Regions from separate parts of the Sinorhizobium terangae genome, predicted to be linked through region 1. Evidence: predicted binding sites of a transcription regulator. Region 1 holds the regulator's gene; each other region holds the start of a gene.
What was found. Region 1 encodes LexA, which represses DNA repair genes until DNA is damaged. Its sites were predicted from a motif close to TGTTCNNNNTGTGTTCNG; they were not measured.
Positions count from the first base shown of each region.

Region 2: QA637_RS02265 (PA0069 family radical SAM protein) is a predicted target of LexA. The motif match lies at 3,594-3,611, and genes of this name have one in related genera.
Region 3: QA637_RS16305 (helicase-related protein) is a predicted target of LexA. The motif match lies at 3,437-3,454, and genes of this name have one in related genera.

Region 1 covers NZ_CP121659.1:1,355,670-1,361,965, forward strand. Annotated here, with positions in the region: gene QA637_RS06490 (alanyl-tRNA editing protein) at 1-42, opposite strand, end outside; gene QA637_RS06495 (cysteine synthase A) at 51-1,091, opposite strand; gene QA637_RS06500 (SDR family NAD(P)-dependent oxidoreductase) at 1,415-2,260, shown strand; gene QA637_RS06505 (SMR family transporter) at 2,248-2,574, opposite strand; gene QA637_RS06510 (SMR family transporter) at 2,571-2,927, opposite strand; tRNA gene QA637_RS06515 (tRNA-Asn) at 3,106-3,180, opposite strand; gene QA637_RS06520 (hypothetical protein) at 3,321-3,614, shown strand; tRNA gene QA637_RS06525 (tRNA-Cys) at 3,806-3,879, shown strand; gene lexA (transcriptional repressor LexA) at 4,757-5,476, opposite strand; gene QA637_RS06535 (LysR family transcriptional regulator) at 5,642-6,296, opposite strand, start outside.
Region 2 covers NZ_CP121659.1:484,558-490,853, reverse strand. Annotated here, with positions in the region: gene QA637_RS02285 (tetratricopeptide repeat protein) at 1-1,186, shown strand, start outside; gene QA637_RS02280 (4-(cytidine 5'-diphospho)-2-C-methyl-D-erythritol kinase) at 1,191-2,099, shown strand; gene moaB (molybdenum cofactor biosynthesis protein B) at 2,106-2,648, shown strand; gene QA637_RS02270 (glycosyltransferase family protein) at 2,964-3,494, opposite strand; gene QA637_RS02265 (PA0069 family radical SAM protein) at 3,674-4,831, shown strand; gene QA637_RS02260 (ribonuclease HII) at 5,030-5,680, shown strand; gene QA637_RS02255 (F0F1 ATP synthase subunit B) at 6,054-6,296, opposite strand, start outside.
Region 3 covers NZ_CP121659.1:3,432,199-3,438,494, reverse strand. Annotated here, with positions in the region: gene phaR (polyhydroxyalkanoate synthesis repressor PhaR) at 23-601, opposite strand; gene QA637_RS16315 (acetyl-CoA C-acetyltransferase) at 826-2,007, shown strand; gene phbB (beta-ketoacyl-ACP reductase) at 2,199-2,924, shown strand; gene QA637_RS16305 (helicase-related protein) at 3,626-6,296, shown strand, end outside.

The DNA of each region.
Region 1 (6,296 bases):
GTAGAAATCTTCACGGAAGAGGGCGGTAACGGTCTTGATCATCGTAAATTTTATCCGACGGGTTCGTACGGGACGGTGATGTTCGAAGTGGTCTTCAGCCAGTTTGGCACCGGCAGGCCCTTGGAGATCAGAAAGTCCGGGTTGAAAAGCTTCGATTGATAGCGGTTACCATAGTCGCAGAGAATCGTTACGATCGTGTGGCCGGGACCGAGATCCTTGGCGAGGCGCACCGCGCCGGCAATGTTGATGCCGGTCGAGCCCCCGACGCAGATCCCTTCCTTTTCGATAAGGTCGAAGACATAGGGCACGGCTTCCGAATCGGGAATCTGGTAGGCGAAGTCCGGCGTGAACCCTTCGAGGTTGGCCGTGATGCGGCCCTGGCCGATGCCCTCGGTGATCGAGCTTCCGCTCGCCTTGAGCTCGCCATGTGCATAGTAATTGTAAAGTGCGGCCCCTTCCGGATCGGCAATACCGATCTTGACGGCTGCATTTTTGGCCCGCAACCCTTGTGCCACGCCGGCGAGCGTGCCTCCAGAGCCGACCGCGCAAATGAAACCGTCGACTTTGCCGTCCGTGTCGCGCCAGATTTCCGGCGCGGTTGTTTCCACATGCGCGTCGCGGTTGGCGACATTGTCGAACTGATTTGCCCAGATCGCGCCGTTCGGGTCCGTCTTGGCAAGTTCGGCGGCCAGTCGGCCCGAAATCTTCACGTAGTTGTTGGGATTTTTGTAGGGTACTGCGGGAACTTCGACCAGTTCGGCGCCCAGCAGGCGCAGCGCGTCCTTCTTTTCCTGGCTCTGCGTTTCAGGGATTACGATGACCGTGCGATAGCCGAGCGCGCTGGCGACGACCGCGAGGCCGATTCCGGTGTTGCCGGCCGTGCCTTCTACGATGACGCCGCCGGGCTTCAGCTGCCCGGATTTTTCCGCCTGGCGGATGATCCAGAGGGCCGCTCGGTCCTTCACCGATTGGCCCGGATTGAGAAACTCCGCTTTGCCCAGAATGGTGCAGCCGGTGGCTTCGGAAACGGCCTGGAGTCGGATCAACGGTGTGTTGCCGATCGCTTCGAGCACGGACGGAAGAACGGTCATTTTGAAAACCTCACGCTGGACGGAACAGACGCCGGGTCTGAGCCCAGCATAAACCCTGATGAACGGCGATCCGATAAACATTTGGTTTACAGGCAAGATCGCCGAAATATTGGCGTGTTTTCGGCTCAGCCTGTGCACTAGGCAAGAAATAGCGTTTCGCAGCTAACCTGTCCCGGGCAAAATTCGTCTCGGTCGTCAAAAGGGCGGTCGAAAGTGGAAAATCTGGACAGGCGTTGCCGTCGGAGAGGCATTAAACCCGGGCAGGGGGGAGACAGCCACGGGTTTTGGAAGGGGAAGCCCTTCCCGATGCACGCGAGGACGAAATGGCGACTGCATTCACAGCCCGACCCGACCATGGAATGGTGTGGATAACAGGGGCGAGTTCGGGCATCGGGCGCGCCGTCGCCCTGAGGCTGGTTGAGGAGGGGTACTCGGTCGTCGTCACGGCACGTAACCACGAGAGGCTGGTGGCGCTTCAGCATGAGGCGTCAGGCCCCGGCAGGATTGTCGTTCTCGATGGGGACGTCACGGATCCGAGCGACATGGAGCGTTTGCTGGCGGCGATCGAATACGATCACGGCCGGGTGGCTTTGGCCCTGCTCAATGCGGGCGTAGTGATTCCGGTGCGCGGCGACGATCTTAACCGGGACGCCTTCGATAAGAGCTTTGCGGTCAATCTTCATGGCGTGGTCAATTGCCTCGTACCCGTTGTCGAACACATGAAGGCGAACGGCCATGGCCAGATCGCCATCATGTCGTCGCTGGCGGGATACAGCGGCCTGCCGATGAGCGCTGCATACGGGGCGACCAAGGCAGGGCTCATCAATATGGCCGAGAGCTTGAAATTCGACCTCGATCGTATCGGCATCCGCCTGCAATTGATCTGTCCGGGTTTTGTCGACACGGCCGCCTCCGCCAGAGGCAAGTTCCCGCGACCGGCCCTGGTGAGCGTAGAGGAGGCGGCGGAGCGCATTTGCCTCGGCCTGAAATCAGGGCGCTTCGAGATCACGTTCCCGAAACGCTTTACCTATGCGGTTAAACTGGCGCGTTTCCTGCCGTACAGGGCCTATTTCGCGCTTCTCAACTGGCTCGTGCCCGGGCGCGTGCCCGCCACCACGGCGAAAAAGTCGCAATCCAGAACGAAGGGGCGGTCGCGTCAGGCGGTGTGAAGCACGAGAACCGCACCGAAGACGAGCGACAGGCCGAGCCAGCCGACCGGTTTCAGCTTCTGACCGAAGAAGAGACGCCCGCAGATCGCGGTGCCGAAGATGCCGGTGGCACCGAGCACCGCATAGGCGATGGCAAGTTCCATGCCCTTGACCGCCTCCGCAAGCAGCGCGAAGGCGGCAAGTACCAGGAGAATCGAAAGCACGCCCCAGCCGCGCCGTGCAAAGCCGTTCGACTTCGTGGAAGCCAGATTCGCAGCGACGTCGAGGACGCCGGCCATAACCGCGAAAGCGAAATAGAAGCTGTTGGCGCTCATCGGGCCGCTTCTCCCGCCGCTTCCTCTTCCGGTGCCTCGCCCGCGTTGACGAGCAGTATCCCGACGATGGCCATCGACAGGCCCAGCATTTCACGGCCGCTCAGTGCATGGCCAAAGACGAACACCGAGACCAGCGTGATGAGGGCGACACCTGACCCTTCCCAGATGGCATAGGCGACGCCGACAGAGATCGTCTTCACGGCCCTGGCGAGGAATACGTATGAGAGCGCAATCGATGCATACATGATCGCATGTCCGGCATAGGAGCCGGAGGCGGACGCGGCCTTCATCGCGGTGAGGCCAGCGACCTCGGTCGCGATCGCGAGAGCCAGGAAAAGCCATGCAACACGCATGAGGAACCTTCGGGACTAATGCATGTCGCCCAAAAGTGTGCAGCGGTTTTGGGACAACGACATGCATAAAAGCAAATGACCTAAAGCGCGTCACATGAGTCCGATCGAAGGCGACGCGTTTTATACTGACAAACGAAAAGAGCCATTCGCGTACTTGCCGCGAATGGCTCTTTGAAACTGGCTCCCCGGGCCGGATTCGAACCGGCGACCTATCGATTAACAGTCGAGTGCTCTACCGCTGAGCTACCAGGGATCATCTGCGCCGCAGAAGTGAGGCTGCTAATACAAATGCTTTTTCGATTTGCCAAGCGGTTTTTCAAAAAAAATGACAACGTCGGTTGCGAGGCTGTGGAGAAGGCCCCAATTCTGGGGGAGGAGCATGAAAGAGCAATAATGACGAACGCCAGGAAAGAACGACATTTCGGCATCGATCCGCAGACACGTGAGATCGTTCTCGGAAAATGGCGTATAAGCTTGCCCAACTCGCCGGTGCTTAGAATTCTGCTTGGCTCGCTTCTTATCGTGGGCGGCGTGTTGGGCTTCCTGCCGGTGCTCGGTTTCTGGATGATTCCTCTGGGGCTGCTTGTGCTCTCTCACGACATACCGGCGATCCGCCGGCGTCGCCGCAAACTGGCGGTCTGGTGGGCACGCTGGCGCGGCCAGCAAAATTCGTCCGGAAAGTCCTGAACTTGGCACGCGGAACCGATGTCTGGAGGCAGCGGGGCGGCTGACGAATCCGCCGATTGGATGCCGCTGGGGATTGCTGGGGAGAACGGTGAATGCCTTCGTACGTTCTACCTTTTTCGAGTCCTTCCCCCTTGCGCTCCTCATAGATTCGTTCTAAACGCCGGCCATCGCTTGATCGATCGAGCGCGAGAGGCCTCGTGGCGGAGTGGTGACGCAGAGGACTGCAAATCCTTGTACCCCGGTTCAATTCCGGGCGAGGCCTCCAAACAAAATCAATAGCTTAACATATCCGCTTCAAGCAGATTGCGAGAATTGCCTAAGCCTCATCACCAGGGCAAGGATCGAGGCCATATGTCATGACCTCGTCAGTCCGGCACTCTTTCCAACGAAGGTCCCATAGCGGCTCGAAGGGACAGCCGAGCGGGCTCTGGTCACCCCAACGCCTCGATCGCCGGCATGGATGTCGCCTGCGCGCGGTCATAGCTACATGCCGAAGAGCGGACCGCACAACAATCCTAAGACCTTTGGCAACGTCCCGTAGGACTAAGGTCCATGGATCATGGCAGGTGTCGCCCCTAAACTCCCTCGATATCATTTACAACGAGTTTTTGCTTTGAAGCGCGGTTTGTACACTCGCCGGTCTCTGCCGAAGGGCATGGGCCGGCTTTTTCTTCCTGCTGAACGTTTGCCTCGCTCTACTGCATGTTTTCTAAATCGTTGTCGACTCGGACTAAAACATGCAGCAGGCCAACGGCGCGGTGCTGGAGGTATTGCAGGCCAGTGGTTCTTCGACGCCTGAGGCCTCAAAGGGATCTTATCTCAAGAAAATCGATGATCTTGGTCCAATCCAGACGCTTCGCGAGTGTCTGGGCGAGGGGCCTTCCGTGGCGTGCCCGCATTCGGCTGCGACCACGGAAACAACGGTAGGAATCCTGAGAAGCCGGTAGGTCAGGTCTCGCGCTCAAAAAGAACATCCGACCAGCAGCTTCTAAACGCCACCGCCTCCTGCAACCAGGCTCGAATACCGCTTACATCGTCAAACGAATGCGTGTCGCTCAAAAGTGTGCCGTGGTTGGGGCAACGAGATGCACAAAAGCACTGATCTAAGGCGCGTCACATAAGTCCGATTTAACGCGACGCGCTTAGTGATAGCGGCGAATGAGGCCAACGAGCTTGCCCTGGATCTTGACGCGGTCCGGCCCGAATATCCGCGTTTCATAGGCCGGGTTGGCCGCTTCGAGCGCAATGGACGCGCCCTTTCTGCGGAACCGTTTGAGCGTTGCCTCTTCATCGTCGACCAGTGCAACGACGATGTCGCCGGGATTAGCCGTGTTTGCATTCCGAATGATCACAGTGTCGCCGTCGAAGATACCCGCTTCGATCATCGAGTCGCCCTTGATTTCGAGCGCGTAGTGTTCGCCACTGCCCAACATCTCGGCCGGGATGGAAATGTCGTGCGTGTTGTTCTGGATCGCGGAGATCGGAACACCGGCCGCGATTCGTCCCATGACCGGCACCGAAACGGATGCGGTATCGCTCGGTGGCGGCGATTTCGGCGCGGCGGCCGGCGCGGCAGGCGGCTTGCCCAGGCTGCCTTCGATCACGCTTGGCGAGAAGCCACGCCGAGGCTGCGGGCTCGTTGTATAGGCCTCAGGCAGCTTGATGACTTCAAGTGCGCGCGCCCGGTTGGGAAGGCGGCGAATGAACCCACGTTCCTCGAGCGCTGTAATCAACCGGTGGATGCCCGACTTGGAGGCGAGGTCCAGCGCGTCTTTCATCTCATCGAAGGACGGCGGCACCCCGGATTCCTTCATTCGTTCGTGAATGAACAGAAGCAATTCCTGTTGCTTGCGGGTTAGCATGGCGCGTCACTCCAGAATCGCGAAACAAATCAAGAACAGACACTATATGTTCCATATGTGTTCCGCAAGTGCCTAAAATTCCGTGAATTTTCCCAGTCGTCGCGTATTCCCGCTGAAAAGCGGTCGGTCGCTCGGCAGACTGCTATCCCGCTAACGATGCAAAAGTTAGAGCCGCGACCCTGGCCGGTCGGTCAGGCTGGTGAGGGCTCCGGAGCTTGCGCGTGTCGCGGTTGTGATCTCCTGGATCAAGGCCTGGCTCGCCACCGGAATTGAAACGTCGGATCGGAAGATCAATCCCACCTTTTGCGCCGGCACGAGCTCCTGGATGTCAAGCTGGCCGGATATATCGATCTCGACCAACGAACCTGTTTCGAGCTCTATTCGGACGGCGTCCTGGCGCACAAGGCCGATGAACTCGCTCTTCTGGAGAATGTTCTTGACGAACATCGGAGAGCCGCTGCGCAGAACCGATTTATTGAACTCCATGCCTACGATCTTGCGCAGCGCGCCTTCGAGGTCGCGGTTGCCGGTCAATACCACCCAAGGGTACTGGGCCAGGTCCTTGAGTTCGATCTGGTGACCGTCAAGCATAGGGTGACCGGCGCGTACGACGAGGATCATGGAATCGAGATAGAGCTCGCTCTGCTCGACATCGGGCGGAAGATCCTCCGGCTCGAAGAGGGTCGCGATCAGGAAGTCGAGATCGCCGAGCAGCAATGGGCGGATCAGGTCACTGCGAGTGCCATTGGCAATGTTGATGGTCAGACGCCGCTCGTCAGTCACGAGCCTGAGGATCGCAAAAGCGAGCGTGCGGCTGTCA
Region 2 (6,296 bases), 870 kb from region 1:
CGACCGAGAAGGCGGCAGCGCCGCCCCGGACACATTCATGCGTTCGGTCGAGGCACTGGCACGCTTCGAGGCTCGCGAGGGTAACAAGCAAAAGGCGCTCGACACGATTGCCGTCGGCGAAGGTATGGTCAACAACTACACGCCGCTCGAGGCGCTGAGAAAGAGCATCGAGGAAGGCAAGCCTCAGGAACAGCAGGTTCGCACCGCCGTACAAGGCGCCGCCGCCGTGCTCTTTTCCGTCGGAGGCGCACTCAATCGCGAAGGCGCGGAAGACGTCGTTTCGCTTTATCTGCAGACTGCACGCCAGCTCGATCCGGAAAGTGCCGACATCCTCGTCATGCTCGGCGGCATTGCCGAAAACCTGAAGAAGCAGGATGAAGCGATTGCGCTTTACAAGAGCGTGCCGGAAGGTTCTCCGATGCGCCGCCTTTCCGAGCTCCAGCTTGGCCTTAGCCTTGCCAGCGTCGGCAAGGTCGATGAGGCCAAGAAGCACCTGAGAGCGCTGATCGACGTCGATCCGAAGAATATCCGCAACTATCTCGCCTATGGCAGCGTTCTGTCGGACGCCAAGGATTACAAGGAGATGGGCGAAGTCTACGACCGCGCCGTGGCGGCCATCGGTCCGGTACCGAAACGCGGCGACTGGACCGTGTTCTTCCAGCGCGGCATCGCCTACGAGCGGCAGAAGATCTGGGAGAAGGCCGAGCCGAATTTCCGCAAGGCGCTGGAGCTCAATCCGGACCAGCCGCAGGTCCTGAACTATCTCGGCTACTCCTGGGTCGACATGAACATTAACCTCGACGAGGGCCTAAACATGATCCGCAAGGCCGTTGAGCTCAAGCCCGACGACGGCTACATCGTCGATTCGCTCGGATGGGCCTATTTCCGGATGAACCGGTTCGACGATGCGGTAACAGAACTCGAGCGGGCGGCCGAGCTGATGGCGGGCGATGCCACGATCAACGACCACCTCGGCGATGCCTACTGGCGGGTCGGACGCAAGCTCGAAGCGGTATTCCAGTGGAATCAGGCACTGGAATTGAAGCCCGAGGAAGCAGAAATTCCGAAGATCAAGGCAAAGATCGAAAACGGCTTGCCGCCCGTCAAGCCGCAGGTTCCTGCCGCGGCCGACGCCAAGGAGTTGCCGAAGAAGACGGGGCCCGCGACGCCGGGCAAGAAATCCTGAGAATATGCATTTGGACGGCATTCCGGGCTTCGCGCTGACATGCGCGGCGCCCGCCAAGATCAATCTGGCGCTGCATGTCGTCGGCCAGCGCGCCGACGGCCACCATCTTCTCCAAAGCCTCGTTACCTTCGCGGATTGCGGCGACCGGATCGGGCTTGCGTCGGCTGACGCCGACCGCTTCACGGTGTCCGGGCGCTTTGCGGACGGGTTGCCGCTTTCGGCGGAGAAAACGGGCGGCAATCTGGTGCTGCGCGCGCGCGACCTGCTGCGAAGAGACCTGATGTCACGAGGCATCGCCGCCGGTCCGGTCCATCTCCATCTCGAAAAGAACCTGCCGGTGGCCTCCGGCATTGGCGGCGGTTCGGCGGATGCGGCGGCAACGCTTCGTGGTCTCCTTACACTGTGGGGCGCGTCCGTGGAGCCGGCAAGGCTCGGTGCCGTTGCGCTCGAACTCGGGGCGGATGTGCCGATGTGCCTCGATGGCCGGCCGCTTCTCGCCGAGGGAATCGGCGAGGAGATCACCGCCCTTCCTGATCTCCCATCCTTTGCAATCGTTCTCGTCAATCCGCTGGTCGCCGTCTCGACGCCGATGATCTTCCGGACGCTCGTAAACAAGGTGAATCCACCGCTCGGCCTGCCGAAAGGCATGAACACGGCGGCGGAATGGTTGTCGGCGATGGGCGATATGCGCAACGATCTGGAGGCGCCGGCGCGGAGGCTCGTTCCGGTGATCGAGGAGGTGTCCGTTAGCCTGAAGGCGGCGGGCGCCACGCTTGTGCGCATGTCCGGCTCCGGCGCCACCTGCTTCGGGCTGTTCGACAGCGACGAAAGCGCGCATCGGGCCGCCGAGCGTATTTCCGCCAGCCATCCGGAATGGTACGTTTGCGCCGCGCGAACTACACGGAGAGATTAGCACCCAATGCCAGGCATCGACGAAGGCCGTCCCTTCATTCCCGTCGGCATTGCCGTGCTCACGGTGTCCGACAGCCGTACGCGCGCCGACGACAGGTCAGGCGACACGCTTGAGGCGCGCATACGCGCGGCCGGCCATCGGCTCGAAGCACGGGAGATCGTCACCGACGACCGGCAGAAGATCTACGATCAGGTGAAGGCCTGGACGCTGGACGAGGCGATCGACGTGGTCATTACCACCGGAGGCACCGGCTTCACCGGCCGCGACGTGACGCCGGAGGCGCTTGAGCCACTGTTCGAAAAGCGCATGGACGGCTTTTCCGAAGTGTTCCACCGGATCTCTTACGAGAAGATCGGCACGTCGACGATCCAGTCGCGAGCCACCGGTGGCGTTGCCAACGCCACATTCATCTTCGTCCTGCCCGGATCACCGGGCGCCTGCAAGGACGCATGGGACGGCATCCTGAAACAACAGCTCGACTATCGGCACATGCCCTGCAATTTCGTTGAAATCATGCCGCGGCTGGACGAGCACCTCAAACGCGGCTGATTGCGTCCCGCAGTCCTTGTCTCGATATTTTTCCTCATCCAACTGCGGGTTGTTCCCAACGAAACAGCCGGGCTCGATCAAGCCCGGTACATTTCTCACCGTCAGCCGGCGTTGGGGGTGGCCGAAGGCGAGACCCATCTCAAGCGCAGCGAAGACAAATCTTCCGACGACACGGGCGGGGGAAGAGCAGGATATATACGACGTGCCGTCCTCCGGATTGCATGGCAAGCCATTTTCGCTAGCAAGGTCATTTGAGAGCCGCTTCGGGGGGTGCCGCGGACAAGACAGGCACCCCATTCTTGCAGTAGCAAGCGACTACTCCGCAGCCGGCCGATTGCCGGCCGCCACCCAGGCGGGAACAAGCTCAGTCGACAGTTTGCGCACCGCACGAACATTGACCATGTCGCTGAGCCGCATATTCGCGCGGGCGACGGCGATTGCATCTCGCTTCTGCATCAGGAATCCCGTCTCAAGCGGGCGTGCCCTGCGCGAGAGACGACTTAACAGCGGACGGCGATGCATTCGTGAGGGAGAGAACCGCGCCGGGTTTCTGTTGAGCGACACATATTCGAGAAGCTCGTCCACCCATCTTCCGGTCGGTCGTGCGCCCGGCTCCAGGAGCATTACCCATTCCCCCCGGGCAGAACGGACAATGTCGCCCAAATCCCAATCGACACAGAAACGGCACCCGGCAGCATCGGCGACGCGCGACGAACCGTCCTTTGAACCGTGATCGAGAATGATGACGTCGCTGACGAGGCCCTCCACAGCGCCGGCAACAAGCACGGACAGCGTCTGCGCAAGCTCGGCCTCGTTGTCCCGTGTTTCCATGATGATCGTCAGCATAGTCGTTCCTACCGCATTGCACTCACAAATGCTACAGCCATCGGGGTCGCCCGCTTCGCCGCTCCGGTGCGATCTTCCGTCGCTCAAATTCTAAAGATTTGTTCTTGCTTTGTTCTCGCTTCTGCGATAGGAAAATAATCAGGACGAAACGAAGCCCCGTCTCTTCCGAGGAGATATCGATGACCGAGCTGTCTCAATTGAGGCAGGGCGCCTTTGCGCCCGCCAACACCGCGGACAAGGCCGAAGCAATGATCAAGGGGACGGGCCTGAGGATCGACATCGATCGCCGGCGTGGCCGCGGCGCGGGCCTGAACATGTCCGGCCGCTTCGAACCGCAATCGCGTGAGGTCTTCGACGACGGTTGGGAGAGCATCGAGGAACTGCCGCCCTTCAAGACGGAAGTCCAGGTCGAGAAGCCACGTGCGGTTATCACGCGCAACGAATCTCCGGACATTGGTTTCGACCGCTCGATCAATCCTTACCGCGGTTGCGAGCACGGCTGCATCTACTGTTTCGCGCGCCCGACCCATGCCTATATGGGCCTCTCGGCGGGCCTCGATTTCGAGTCCAAAATTTTCGCCAAGCCCGATGCCCCGCGTCTGCTGGAACGGGAGTTGGCGAGGCCCGACTATAAGGTTCGTCCGATCGCGATCGGCACCAATACCGACCCCTACCAACCGATCGAGAAGGAATGGCGGATCATGCGCCAGATCCTCGAAGTGTTGAAGGCGGCAAACCACCCTGTGATGATCGTCACCAAGTCGGCCATGGTGACACGCGACATCGATCTGCTTGCCCCGATGGCGGAAATGGGATTGGCGCGGGTCGGCATTTCGGTGACCACGCTCGATCGAAAACTGGCGCGCACGATGGAACCGCGGGCATCGACGCCGGCAAAGCGGCTCGAGGCGATCCGCGCCATCTCGGATGCAGGTATTCCCGCCGGTGTTCTGGTTTCACCGATCATCCCGGCGCTGAACGACCATGAGATCGAGCGCGTGCTCGATTCGGCGAAGGCGGCGGGCGCGTCGGAAGCGAGCTACGTGCTGTTGCGGCTGCCACTCGAGGTAAGCCCGCTCTTTCGCGATTGGCTGCTGCGGAATTATCCGGACCGCTACCGCCACGTCATGTCGCTGATCCGCTCCATGCGTGGCGGCAAGGACTATGACGCCGAGTTCGGCAAGCGCATGAAAGGGGCTGGCCCCTATGCCTGGCAGATCGGCCGGCGCTTCGAGCTTGCTGCCAAGCGCCTGGGGCTCAACCTGACGCGCCGGCAATTGCGCAATGACGTCTTCGTGCCGCCACTCGGAATGGGAGTTCAACTGTCACTGCTTTAGGTCAGCGCACCCCCTGAGACTTCTCGCCAAATACAAGCCGATCTCCTCTCCGACAGGAGTTCGATAGCATCGTTCAAGCAAAATCTCGGTTCCGGCGCCCTCCCCTGCCTCGTGATGGCGCTGGTTTTCCTCCCGGTTACCGCCGCACTCGTACCGGGGGGCTTGAAGGGAATCGGGCGAATATGCGAGGGTCCCCGCATGTCACGTCGCAATTCGCCCGATTCCCCACTCTTTCCCATCGAGCTGCCCGTCCCTGATTTCGGCTTCGAGCTTGCCGCCCGCCGCGATGGTTTTTGGCCTGTCGCCGGCGCGGACGAGGCGGGGCGGGGACCCTTGGCCGGCCCCGTCGTTGCTGCGGCGGTCATTCTCGATCCGGACGCCATTCCGAATGGTCTGAACGACAGCAAGCTCCTGAGCGCCGAGCAGCGCGAAGCACTATTTGAGCAAATTCTCGCGACGGCGACGGTGTCGATCGCCTCGTCTTCGGCGACACGCATCGACACGACCGATATTCTCAAGGCAAGCCTCGACGCGATGCGGCGGGCCGTCGATGGTCTTTCCACGACCGCGCGTTTCCTGCTCGTCGACGGCCGTGATGTTCCGCCGGGAATTTCCTGCCACGCCAAAGCGATCATCAAAGGCGATTCCCGGTCGATGTCGATCGCTGCTGCATCGATCGTCGCCAAGGTGACTCGCGATCGGATGATGGCGCGCGCCGATGTCACTTTCCCGGCCTATGGCTTCGCCATTCATGCCGGCTATGCCACCACAAAGCATCGAAACGCCATCGACAGCCACGGCCCCTGCTCGCTGCACCGAATGAGTTTCCGGCCCTTTCGCCAGGTTTGATGCCTTCGACCAGCAATCGACAGGTGGCGCGCCAGAGCATTTTGCAGTCAGGTGAAATCACCTGACGTCGCGCAAATGCGGCAAAAGCAAACGGATAAAGCGGTGGCGCGAACGCACGTAAGCGCATCCCGCGCTATAACGCGGCCCGTCTTCGAGACGCGCAAAGATGGCTGCAGCACATTGAATTGGCCGCCGAGCGAGCTTCCCCCCAAGGGTTGGACTGGCGCCGCGATAACTCCCCTCGCCGTCGACGTGCGGCAATCGCTCGCCTCAGACACTCGCGGCATGCAAAAACCCCCGAAAGTGGAGGTCCAACTTTCGGGGGTCAATTCGCGAGGTGACGCCTTCTTTGAATTTTCAGATCGTTGCCGTCTCAGTTGAGCCGAGTCTTGACCTCGCCGAGCGCCTTCTTGAACAGCGTATCCTGCGCATCGGCATCGGTCTTGGTCGACAAGACCTTCTCTGCGGCGCTGATCGCCAGATCAACGGCTGCCGAACGGACCGCATTGATCGCGTCGCTTTCGGCCTGCTTGATCTTCTGTTCGGAAAGTGCCGTGCGGCGCGCGACATATTCCTCGGTCTTCTGCTTGGCTTCCGCCGTCAGCATTTCCGCTTC
Region 3 (6,296 bases), 1.9 Mb from region 1:
CGGTGCGATCGCTGGAGCCACTTCAGCCCAGATTGTCGAGCTTTGTCTGCAGGGCGCGCAACTGTTCCTTGAGCTCGTCGATGTCCTTGGCCTCAGCCTTCTTCGTTTCCTTGGCCGGCGGGGAGGCCATGAAGGGCGAGAACATCTGCATGGCCTGGTGGAACATTTCGGTGTTGCGCCGCACCTGCTCCTCGACCAGTTGCAGCGGCACCTGCAGGTTCTTGCCAAGCGGGGTGTCGCCAAATGCCTTGTTGATCTGCTCGCGCATCTGCGCCTGCTGTTCGGTGAACGCCTGCATCGAATGTTCGAGGTAGCTCGGCACCACCATCTGCATCTGGTCGCCGTAGAAAGAGATCAGCTGGCGTAGAAAGGAAATCGGCAAGAGCGTGTTGCCGGTCTTCGATTCCTGCTCGAAAATGATCTGCGTCAAGACGGAGTGGGTGATGTCTTCGCCGGACTTCGCGTCCTGCACCACGAACTCTTCACCCTTCTTTACCATCACGGCCAGGTCGTCGAGCGTTACATAGGTGCTGGTCCCGGTATTGTAGAGGCGCCGGTTCGCATATTTTTTGATAACGATCTGGCCTTCGTTCTTCGCCATCAGGGTCTCCTCTTACCCATCGTCCCGTCTTTATTGTATTTTTTAGAGTATCCGCAAAATCGAGGCTCTGACAATCTCTTTGTGCAATGCGGCGACGCACGTGCGAAATATGGTAACCGCGCGAATCGTGAAGCTTTTGCGGCGGTGCATCAATGGGTTTGACTTGCGCTCACGGCTTTGCCAGTCTGGGTACATCAGGCAAACGAAATATGAGGAAACGTCCCATGAACAATCCCTCCGTCGTGATCGCCAGCGCGGCTCGCACCGCCGTCGGATCCTTTAACGGTGCCTTCGGCAACACTCCTGCGCACGAGTTGGGCGCCGGCGTCATCAAGGCGGTGCTCGAGCGGGCGGGCGTCGACGCTGGGGAAGTGGACGAGGTGATCCTCGGCCAGGTTCTTCCTGCGGGCGAAGGGCAGAACCCGGCCCGCCAGGCAGCGATGAAGGCCGGCCTCCCGCAGGAAAAGACGGCTTGGGGCATGAACCAGCTTTGCGGTTCGGGCCTGCGCGCCGTGGCGCTCGGCATGCAGCAGATCGTGGTTGGCGATGCGGATATCGTCGTGGCCGGCGGTATGGAATCGATGTCGATGGCACCGCATTGCGCGCATCTTCGCGGCGGCGTGAAGATGGGCGACTTCAAGATGATCGACACGATGATCAAGGACGGCCTGACCGACGCCTTCTACGGCTACCACATGGGCATCACCGCCGAGAACGTCGCCCGCAAGTGGCAGCTTACCCGTGAAGAGCAGGATGAATTCGCGCTCGCTTCGCAGAACAAGGCTGAAGCCGCGCAGAAGGCCGGCCGTTTTGCCGACGAGATCGTGCCCTTTATCGTAAAGACCCGTAAGGGCGATGTGACCGTCGACCAAGACGAATATATCCGCCACGGCGCAACGCTCGATTCCATGGCGAAGCTCCGCCCCGCATTCGACAAGGACGGAACGGTGACCGCCGCAAACGCCTCCGGGCTGAACGATGGTGCAGCCGCGACATTGTTGATGACCGAAGCGCAGGCGGAAAAGCGCGGCATCCAGCCGCTCGCCCGCATCGTTTCCTGGGCGACGGCCGGCGTCGATCCGCAGATCATGGGGACCGGGCCGATTCCGGCCTCGCGCAAGGCGCTGGAGAAGGCGGGCTGGTCTGTCGGTGACGTCGAACTCGTCGAGGCCAACGAGGCCTTCGCGGCACAGGCTTGCGCCGTCAACAAGGACCTCGGCTGGGATCCGTCGATCGTCAACGTCAATGGCGGCGCGATCGCGATCGGCCATCCGATCGGCGCTTCCGGTGCCCGCGTTCTCAACACCCTGCTGTTCGAGATGAAGCGGCGCGGCGTTTCCAAGGGGCTTGCCACCTTGTGCATCGGCGGCGGCATGGGCGTAGCCATGTGCGTCGAGCGCCTGTAGCCCGGCCGCAATCCAATGCAGCAGGCCGGCCGAACAGTTTTCCGGTGCATTCGCCGGTCCGCTGGCCTGCTGTCCCTATATGACATCGGCGAAATTGATCGAGCAATTGATCGAGTAGCTGTGGCCCGTTTATGCCGGGGCACATGCCGATCACCTATGCAAAATTGAAATCAACCTTGTGGGAGGCGAACATGAGCAGGGTAGCGTTGGTTACAGGTGGATCCCGCGGCATCGGTGCGGCCATTTCGGTGGCTCTCAAAGCGGCGGGCTATGCGGTCGCCGCAAACTATGCCGGCAACGACGAGAAGGCCCAGGCCTTCAAGCAGGAAACCGGCATCCCCGTCTACAAGTGGGATGTCTCCAACTACCAGGCCTGCGCCGAGGGCATCGCCAAGGTGGAGGCCGATCTCGGGCCGGTCGACGTCCTCGTCAACAATGCCGGCATCACGCGTGACGCGATGTTTCACAAGATGACGCCAGAACAATGGGGCGAAGTGATCAGCACCAATCTGACCGGCCTCTTCAACATGACCCATCCGCTCTGGTCGGGCATGCGCGACCGCGGCTTCGGACGCGTGATCAACATCTCCTCGATCAACGGTCAGAAAGGGCAGATGGGCCAGGCGAATTATTCGGCGGCAAAGGCGGGCGATCTCGGTTTCACAAAGGCACTCGCCCAGGAAGGCGCGGCAAAAGGCATTACCGTCAACGCGATCTGCCCCGGCTATATCGGCACCGAGATGGTAAGGGCGGTGCCGGAAAAGGTGCTCAACGAACGAATCATCCCGCAGATTCCGGTCGGGCGCCTCGGTGAACCGGAAGAAGTTGCGCGTTGCGTCGTATTCCTCGCATCCGACGATGCCGGCTTCATCACCGGCTCGACGATTTCGGCCAACGGCGGTCAGTTCTTCGTCTGAACCTGGCAAACGCCAGGACATTGTCATCTCTCGCGGCGCCTTTCGGGGCGCCGCTTGTGTTTCACGTCAGCGAAATTTGCCGGCTCGATGCAATGGTTAACGACGCAGCCTTGCGGCGTGCCGATCGGAAAAATCGGAACGCAATTCTATTGATCTGCGAGTACGAGGGCCACTATATGTTGTGGTGAACAAAACGAGAAAGCTGGCGCGTCAGCGATTCGTCGCCGATTCGTTCCGGCTTTGATCGAAAGGTTAATGCGGCGATTCTTATTCCTCGACTCGCCGAGTCCGAAAACGAATCCGGGTTAAAATTTTCTAAACTTTCCAGAGTCTTGGATTCGGAATCCTTGATGGCAATTAATGCTCTGGAAGGGAAAGTTAACGGCGCCGGCGGCATTCGTTTGCACGATGTTCCGGCAGATTCAGCATGTGGTGCGACTCATGCCGCGGCAATCTATATATAGCCGTGAACATACAGTGAATCGAGGCGAGTCAGCGATTCGTCGCTGATTCGTTCCACGGCTGTTCCGAGTGTTAATGCGGACGGCACCAAATGTGGCTCGGGGAGGAGGCCGCAAACGGTTTTAATTGCCCGCGCCCCTTGCGTTTGGCCCTGCGCGTGGGCATGTGTTCCCCGCCGGCACGCGAAAGCGCGCGGGCTCGTTGAGAATGCCAGGATCGGTGAAGTGTCCTTTCAATCCATGATCCTGAGTGGTCGCGGCGTGACCGCGGTGCTCGGGCCAACCAACACCGGCAAGACCCACTATGCGATCGAGCGCATGGTAGCCCATGAGAGCGGCGTCATCGGCCTGCCGCTGCGGCTGCTTGCGCGCGAGGTTTACACGCGTCTCGTCGAGAAGGTGGGCCACCACAATGTCGCGCTGATCACGGGTGAGGAGAAGATCGCGCCGCATCGGGCGCGCTATTCCGTCTGCACCGTCGAAGCCATGCCGCGCGAAACGACGGCGTCGTTCGTGGCGATCGACGAGGTGCAGCTGGCCGCCGACCTGGAGCGAGGCCATATCTTTACCGACAGGCTGCTGCATCTGCGCGGCCGCGACGAAACGCTGCTGCTCGGTGCCGCGACGATGCGGCCCATTCTCCAGCAGTTGCTGCCGGGGATCACCTTCATCGAGCGTCCGCGCTTGTCGCAGCTTCTCTATGCCGGATCGAAGAAGATTACCCGGCTTCCGCACCGTTCCGCGATCGTCGCTTTCTCGGCCGACGAGGTCTATGCCATCGCCGAGCTCATCCGACGCCAGCGCGGCGGTGCCGCCGTCGTGCTTGGGGCGCTGTCGCCTCGCACCCGCAACGCGCAGGTTGCGCTTTACCAGGAGGGCGACGTCGAGTACCTTGTGGCGACCGATGCCATCGGCATGGGGCTTAATCTCGACGTCGACCATGTCGCGTTTGCGCAGGACCGCAAGTTCGACGGTTACCAGTTCCGCAATCTCAATCCGGCAGAGCTTGCCCAGGTGGCAGGACGGGCGGGCCGGCATGTGCGGGACGGGACGTTCGGCGTCACCGGACGCGTCGATCCGTTCGAGAATGAGCTCGTGCATCGCGTCGAGTCGCACGAATTCGATCCGGTCAAAGTCTTGCAGTGGCGTTCGAAGGCAGTCGACTATTCTTCGTTGAAGGCGCTCAGGAAAAGTCTCGAGGCAGCGCCGGCCGTTGCCGGCCTGACCCGTGCCCTTCCGGCCGTCGACCAGCAGGCGTTGGAGCATCTGATGCGTTATCCCGAAATCGTGGACGTCGCCACCACGTCCGAGCGGGTCGAGACGCTGTGGGAGGCCTGCGCCCTGCCCGACTATCGGCGCATAACGCCGGCGCAGCACGCCGACCTGATTTCGACGATCTACGCCGATCTCGTCCGCGATGGCACGGTCAACGAAGACTTCATGGCCGAGCAGGTCCGCCGCGCGGATCACACAGATGGCGAGATTGACACACTTTCGGCGCGAATTGCGCAGATCAGGACTTGGACCTATGTGTCTAATCGGCCCGGATGGCTTGCCGATCCGACACACTGGCAAGAAAAGACGCGGGAAATCGAAGATCGATTGTCCGACGCGCTACATGAAAGGTTGACGAAACGCTTTGTTGATCGCAGGACATCTGTGCTCATGAAGCGCCTGAGAGAGAATGCGATGCTGGAAGCTGAAATCAGTGTGAATGGTGATGTCTTCGTCGAGGGGCACCACGTAGGCCAATTAACCGGTTTCCGGTTCACTTTGGCGGCCGGTGGTGAAGGGTCTGATGCGAAGGCCGTGCAGGGTGCTGCCCAGAAGGCGCTCGCGCTGGAATTCGAGGCGCGCGCCGCACGCCTGCATGCGGCCGGCAATGGTGATCTTGCGCTTTCGTCGGATGGCCTCGTACGCTGGCTCGGCGATCCTGTGGCACGGCTCGCCGCGAGCGATCACGTCATGCGTCCGCGCGTCATCCTGCTCGCCGACGAGCAGCTCCAGGCCAATGCCCGCGAGCATGTGCTCGCCCGGATCGAACGCTTCGTGAACCACCATATCGGCACGATATTGAAGCCGCTTGACGATATCTCCCGTGCGGAGGACCTCGAAGGTCTCGCCAAGGGCCTGGCTTTCCAGCTCGTCGAGAATCTCGGTGTGCTCTTCCGCCGCGACGTCGCCGAGGAGGTGAAGTCGCTCGACCAGGACGGTCGCGCTTCCATCCGCAAATACGGCGTTCGCTTCGGCGCCTATCACATCTTCCTGCCGGCTCTTCTGAAACCGGCGCCAGCGGAGCTCATCACGCTGCTTTGGGCACTGAAGAACGACGGACTCGACAAGCCCGGCTATGGCGAACTCATTCCGATGCTTGCCGCCGGCCGTACCTCCGTCGTCACCGATCCGTCTTTCGAACGGACATTCTACAAGCTCGCGGGCTTCCGCTTCCTCGGCAAACGCGCCGTGCGGATCGATATCCTCGAGCGGCTCGCCGATCTCATCCGTCCGCTCCTGCAGTGGAAGCCGGGCGCAGAGCCGCGTCCTGATGGCGCCTATGACGGCCGCCGCTTCATGGCGACGACCGCGATGCTGTCCATTCTCGGTGCAACGCCCGACGACATGGAGGAAATCCTGAAGGGCCTTGGCTATCGCGCCGACAGCGTGACCGCCGAAGAGGCGGCCGCTTTCCTCGCAAGCCAGAACGGCGATGCGACCCCGGCGGAGACGCCGGTCGAAACTGTGGCAACCGAGAACGCAGATACGGATGTGAAGGGCGAGATTGAGCCGGCCGGTGTGGCGCAGACGGACGCGGCCGCGGCCGAAGCAACCGACGACGCGCCGGCGGAAGCAAGCCCGGCGGAAGAGCCTGCCGAAGTAAGGCCCGTGCTCCTCTGGCGTCCCGGCACGCGCC